Linked DNA regions of Hahella sp. HNIBRBA332. The protein of the gene in region 2 interacts with the protein of the main gene of each other region in a pairwise test. Links are inferred from orthologs where the notes say so. Each region holds a gene or a part of one and is shown on either strand. Other genes may lie near its edges. The genes, in order: O5O45_RS14945 and dsbD.

Region 1 (3,318 bases), 2.3 Mb from region 2 along the record:
CGCGGCATTCGGGTCGTTCGGGTTCAGTTCAATAATACGGCGCCAGAACTTAGCGGCTTCAGCATAACGTTGTTCCTGAAACGCCGCCACGCCAAGAATACTCAGTGAGCTACCTTCATTGGGATCGGTTTTCAGAGCCTGCTCCAGAGCCGCCCTGACCGGAGCGCTCAAACGCCCTTCCTTGAAGAACAGCGCCTGCGCACGCAGCCCATGAGCCCCAGCGGGGTTCTCGCCCTCCGCCGTCAGCAGCTCCGCCAATTGGCGAAACGCCTCCTCTGCTTCCACGTAACGCTGCATGGTCATCAGGGAGCGACCCAATAGCGCCCAACCTTCGATATTATCCGGCTGCTCCAATAGACGATCACGCAATCGACGCAAAATCTCTTCAGGATCGTTTCCCGCCAGAGCCAACTGCAGGCGAGTCTCTTTCATCCACTCCACCTGACGCAGGCCTTTATAGTCGCCGAACTGCTGATACATCAGCAGCGCTGTCACGGGAACGCCCACCACCACCAGAACCAGCACCAGAATCTGCCGCATGCGGCTGCTGCGATACGCTGTATTCTGCGCGCCCGGCTCAGCGTCGTTCAACAGCGACTTTTCCAGTTCAATATGCAGATCGTGAAATTCCGTATCGCTGATTTGTCCGGCCTTCAGCTCCGCACGCAACTCGGTTAGACGATCTTCGAACAACGCTACGTTGGCGGTGTCACGACGCGCGCCAGCGCCCTGTGAACCGGATTTCAGGATGGACAACAAAGGAACGGCGATGATCGCTATCGCCAATACCGCAATAAGGACGATAGCCAGCCAGAATACTGTCATTCGGAATGCCTGTTATTTCTGCTCAGATTCTTCGGAAGAGGTTTGCTGCAACAAGGCGCGCAAACGCGCCTGTTCTTCGTCGCTCAACTCGGTGGACTCTCCCAGAGAGCGACGTCTGCGGCGAGCGACATACAGCAAAATGGACAAACCCAGGGTCACCACTGTCACGGGCCCCAACCACAAAGCGGCGGTTTGCGCGTTCAGCCGCGGCCGATACAACACGAAATCGCCATAGCGGTCCACCATGAAGTCAACAATGTCGTCGTCGCTCTTCCCTTCTTCAATCATTCGATGTACTTCACGACGCAAATCTTTGGCGATGGGCGCAGTGGAGTCAGAGATATTCTGATTTTGACACAAAGGACAACGCAGCTCGTAAGTCAGTGTCTGATAGCGCTCGCGGCCTTCTTCGCTACTGAACTGGTAGTCATCAATCGCCCAGGCGACAGCGGACATCCACAGCGCAGCCAGGGATATCAGTAATCTTTGCGCGATCATGAGCCAGGCTCCTCAACCCCATTGGCGTTCGCCATCTTCAAATTACGCAGCATCGGCGCCAGGGTCTCCCGCCAGACTTTTTCATTCACCACGCCCACATGGCGATAACGAATCACGCCGGCGGCGTCGATCACATATGTCTCAGGCGCGCCATACACGCCCAGATCCAGCCCCAAACGCCCTTCCTGGTCGAAAATCACAAAGCGATAGGGGTCTTCCAGCGCCTCAAGCCACTTCTTAGCCGCGTCGCGATCGTCTTTATAGTTCAGACCGATTATCGGAACGTTGTATTCCTTAGCGAGTTTAAGCAAGTAGGGGTGCTCCACCCGGCAGGAAGGACACCAGGTCGCCCAGACATTGAGCAGCATGGGTTCGCCCTTCAGGTCCGCTGGCGTCAATTCCCGATCAGGGTTGTACAGTTCGCCCAGCTTAAACGCGGGCACAGGCTGATCCTTGCGCGCCAACTCCAGCTTGGAGGGATCGTTGTCCATGTTCTGATTGAACAGAATGACTACCGCAACAAACGCCAGCAGGGGAACAAATAAGAATAACCGCTTCATCACGCCTGCTGTCCTCCCAGCGCATCGGCGTCGCCACGCGCTGGCGCCTGACCGTCTCCGCTGTCCATGGCGTCCGCCGTTGACAGCTTGCGTTTCAGCTTGATGCGATAGCGTCTGTCCGCTACCGCCAGAAAGCCGCCCCATGCCATAAACACGCCGCCCAGCCACAGCCAGCGAACAAAAGGCTTGTATTGGACACGCATGGTCCAGGACTCATCTTCCAGGGATTCGCCCAAAGAAACGTAGAGATCCCTGAACAGCCCCGGATTGATGCCTGCTTCCGTCATGACGTTACCGGATACCTGATAGCGGCGTTTTTCCGGATGCAGAACATGCAGTACATCACCATCGCTGTCGAGGATCGAAACTGTCGCGCGATCACCGATAAAGTTGGGACCGCGACGCTGGGTTTCTTCATCGAAACGAAAGGTGAAACCCGCCAGCTCGACCGATTGTCCCGGCGCCAGACGCACGTCCCGCTCCTGCGTGTACTGCGACACCATGGTCGCCCCAACGATGGTCACCGCCAGGCCCAGGTGGCCCAGCACCATGCCTTTGTAGCTCCGCGAGGTGCGCAGCCAGCCACGCAAACGCCCTTGTGAGGAGGCGCTTTTGAGCCAGGCGTCGCGCAGAGTCGCTGCAAACAGCCAGACGGCGATGAAAACGCCAATGACCGCCATCAAATGGATTTCCCCATACATCCAGGGAATCACAACGGAAAGAACGGTGCTGATCGCCAGAAACATGGGAACAGGACCAAGCAGCTGCGCCGCCCTGGTGTCCTTCCAATGGCTGTACATGCCCACTCCCATCACAATGACCAATAAAGGAACCAACAGGGAGAACATCAAATTGAAATAGGGCGCGCCCACGGAGATTTCTTTATCCATCCACTCCGCCACCAGCGGAGCCAGTGTGCCAATCAACACTGTCAGCATGGCCACCACCAAAATGATGTTATTGACCAGCAGGAACACTTCACGGGATGTTTCGCTGAAACCGATGCGGCTTTTTACCACTGGCGCGCGCAGGGCGTATAGCAGCAGCGAGCCGCCAATCACCACGCCTAGCATCATAAGCACGAAACGCCCCCGTTCAGGATCTGAGGCGAAAGCATGTACTGAGGTCAAAATGCCGGAGCGAACCAGAAAAGTGCCCAGCAGGCTAAGCGAGAAAGCGAATATCGCCAGCAGTACTGTCCAACTTTTGAATACGCCGCGCTTTTCCGTCGCCGCTAATGAATGCATTAACGCAGTGCCCACTAACCAGGGCATAAAAGATGCGTTTTCCACCGGATCCCAGAACCACCAGCCGCCCCAGCCCAGCTCGTAGTAGGCCCACCAACTTCCCAAAGCGATGCCCAGAGTCAAAAAAGCCCAGGCGACTGTTGTCCAGGGACGCGACCAACGCGCCCAAGCCGCGTCCAGGCGACCGC
Region 2 (3,203 bases):
ACAGGTTGAAATAGAAAACGATGCGGACGCTGGGCTCGGTAGAGCCCAGGCGGCCAATCACTACTTTGGCGCCGGCGGCGAACAGGGAGCCGCACAATCCCGCGAGGATGGCGAGGCGTCCTGCGGCGGCAAGGCTGTCCGGTTGCAGGATAATAATGACGCCTAGAAATCCCAAGCCCAGAGAAAACGCCAAAATTGGCGTTGGACGCTCGCGTAGCCAGACCCAGGCGATGACTGGAATAAATAGCGGCAGCATCAGCTTCAGCATGGTGGCTTCCGCCAAACGAATGGACGCGAAGGTGTAGATCAGACAGGAAAAGGCGGCGACGCCCAGGGCGGCGCGGAGAAAATGGAGCGGCAATCGCTGGGTTTTGAAGGCGCTACGCCCTGAGCGAAGTAGAAGCGGAGTAAGAAAAGCCAGACCGAAGAGATTGCGGAAAAACACCATCTGCCAGACGTGGGCTTCCAGGCTGATATGTTTCACCACCATGCCGGTAAGCACGAAAAAGCATTCGCCGAGAATGATGAACGCCACTCCCCGCAGGAAACGATCTTGCGGCATGCGCTGACAACCCTTAATGATGGATGATTGCGACGCCGGGCAGTTTATATATCTTTAACGTGATTAAGAAGCGCGTTTTTGGAGATTTCGCCCAGGAAGCGTTTGGACGCCAGTTCTGCGCCATTGGCGTCGAAGAAGACGAATGCGGGAGGTCCAAATATGCCGTAGCGTTTGAGCAGCGCCTGATTGCCTTGGTCGTTTTCAGTGACGTCCGCCTTGATAAGGTGAAAGCGGCTGAGTCCCGCTCGCACCTCTGGTAGAACGAAGGTCTCCCGTTCCATGATCTTGCAGCTGATGCACCAATCGGCGTAAAAATCCACCATGACGGGCTTGCCGCTGGCGGAGGCTTTGGCGACCTCTTGATCGAGCTGCTCTGGTGAGGTGACTTTGACAAAAGATAGCGGCTGTGCGGCTGATCCACCAGGGGCCGCCATCGCGGATTTGATCGCATAGGGCGCCAGAGGTTGCAGCGGGTCGTTGGCGCCCGCCGCGGCGCCCAGCATCAGGGTGACGGCGTAGACGAAGAACACCAGCCCCAAGCCCTTACTAAGCTTCTGCCAGCCGCTCCAACCAGATTCGACATTGGTGAAGGCGCCCATGTAAACCGCAGAGACGCCGATCAATACCGCCCACAGTGTCAGGGTCGCCTCCGGCGGCAGGATACGCTCCAGCATCCAGATGGCCACGCCCAGCAGGGCGACGCCGAAGACATGTTTCACATGCTCCATCCAGGCGCCGGCGCGGGGCAATAGTTTGGTGCCGCCAGTGCCGAGTATCAGCAATGGTAAGCCAATGCCCAGGCTGAGGCCGAACAGCGCCATGCCCCCTTTGAATGCGGAGCCTAGATAAGCCGCGTATCCCAGCGCGGCGATGAGCGGCGCGGAAACGCAGGGCGACACCACCAGCGCGGACAACAGGCCCATGATGAAAACGCTGAAGATTTCACCACCCTTTTGCTTGCTGTTCAGGCCGCTGAGCCTGTCGCGCAAAAACGAGGGCATCTGCAGCTCGTAGAATCCAAACATGGATAAAGCCAGGAACACAAACAATCCGCTGAACAGGATCAAGATCCAGGGTTTTTGCACCTGCGCCTGAATGTTGGCGTCCTGACCCAGTTCGCCGAAATGGCCTGCGACAGCGCCCAGCGCGGTATACACGGCGGCCATACCCATGATGTAGCTAAAGGACAAGATAAAGGAGCGCAGCAGAGTGACTTCTTTTTGTCCGACGATGATGCTGGACAGGATGGGTATCATGGGGAACACGCAAGGCGTGAATGCTAAACCTATCCCCACCGCCATCAGGATGAAAAAACTGAACAGCAGGCCTTGGGCGATGAGGTAGTCCGTAATCGAAGTGGATGACGTGAAGTCAACGTCAGCGGCCTTGCTTGCTGGGATGCTGGAAGCGGCTGAGGAACCGCCTTGGTTGGCTGAGGGCGGTGTGGATGAGGGAGTCTTGCTTGTGGTTGCGGCTGGCGTGGCGCCATCCGACTCCGTTCCGATAAAAAGCGCTGTTTCCGTTTGCGGCGGATAACACAAACCGGCTTCCGCACAGCCCTGATAGCGTACTTTGAACTCGACTTCGGCGCCGTCCTCCGCCGCTACCGGCACGCGGATTGTGAGCTCATCGTGATAGACGTAGACCAGGCCAAAATAAGGATCTTCTTTTTCCTCGCCAGGGGAGGAATAAGTCCAGCGCCCTTGCGCTACGCCCTCCGCGTCTGTCGTCACGGACATGCGGTCTTTGTACAGGTAATAGCCGTCAGCAATCGCCCAATGCAGGACTAGCTCGTCCCCTTCCACCGATGACGTGAACCGGTAGGCCTCCTCTACGGGCAGGAATTCCGGTTCGGCCAGAAAGCCGCTGTTGTCGCCGAACAGATTGCTTTCCGCTCTGACTGTGGCGCAGCAAAACAGCGTCAGTATGAATAGGGCTCTGAGTAGTAGGGGCATGTTTCTCGCTACAGGTGCTTAAAAATTAAAGTGGCGCTATCCAGCGCTCCTGTTTCCCGGGCGTCCCTTCGGTTGCGCGGGCATGGACTGGTTCAATATGACAATTTACTGGCTAAAAGGTTCAAAAAACTTGAACTTCTCGTTGAAATTACAATTGATTACCTTATCCATAAAATCGATAATCGGCCATCATAATCCAAGGCCCCTGTCTGCGCGACTTTCTGCGGTTAAGTTAAACTATTTTTAAGGTCCGCCTGAATGTATCGCAACACCTATACTCTAAGTGCTTCGCACAGGCGATGGGGCATCCATAAGACGGGCATGCCGCCCGGCTTGATTGTAGCGACACGGAGCTGTCACGCATCGGGGTTTTTTACGCGTTGTCGAGTTATTCCAGATTAGACTTCTCCATGCCGGCCGCTAGGGCGCAAGACTTGCAGCTATTATTCGACGGTTTGTTCCGGGAAACATTGAATACAGTGCTGGTGCGCGGAGAAGGCGAGCCTATTTACTTGCCTGCTTCCGCAACGGGCGGATGCAACGAAATCCATTTTGCTCATGGCTTTGTGAACAGCGCTTTGCATGAGATTTCTCACTGGTGCATCGCTGGTGAAGCACGTCGCCAACTCATCGACTACGGGTACTGGTACGAGCCCGATGGCCGTAGCGCCCAGCGTCAGGCGGAG

Evidence for each region.
Region 1: the proteins of dsbD (region 2) and O5O45_RS14945 interact in binary tests that used the Escherichia coli proteins (3 or more experiments, as listed by UniProt). The link is inferred for Hahella sp. HNIBRBA332 from one-to-one orthologs.

The regions. Positions count from the first base shown.
Region 1 is NZ_CP132203.1:3,384,547-3,387,864, forward strand. Bases 102-3,101 are described here. They hold O5O45_RS14945 (DsbE family thiol:disulfide interchange protein), read right to left. Parts: upstream 1,884-3,101; coding sequence 1,320-1,883; downstream 102-1,319. Other genes in these bases: ccmI (c-type cytochrome biogenesis protein CcmI), read right to left, coding at 102-825; O5O45_RS14940 (cytochrome c-type biogenesis protein), read right to left, coding at 838-1,323; O5O45_RS14950 (heme lyase CcmF/NrfE family subunit), read right to left, coding at 1,883-3,101. In the rest of the region: more of ccmI, read right to left, coding at 1-101; more of O5O45_RS14950, read right to left, coding at 3,102-3,318. UniProt on the Escherichia coli protein: Involved in disulfide bond formation. Catalyzes a late, reductive step in the assembly of periplasmic c-type cytochromes, probably the reduction of disulfide bonds of the apocytochrome c to allow covalent linkage with the heme.
Region 2 is NZ_CP132203.1:1,121,184-1,124,386, forward strand. The notes cover bases 63-2,947. They hold dsbD (protein-disulfide reductase DsbD), read right to left. Parts: upstream 2,518-2,947; coding sequence 607-2,517; downstream 63-606. Other genes in these bases: O5O45_RS05250 (DMT family transporter), read right to left, coding at 63-562. Also shown: more of O5O45_RS05250, read right to left, coding at 1-62; O5O45_RS05260 (elongation factor P hydroxylase), read left to right, coding at 2,952-3,203. UniProt on the Escherichia coli protein: Required to facilitate the formation of correct disulfide bonds in some periplasmic proteins and for the assembly of the periplasmic c-type cytochromes.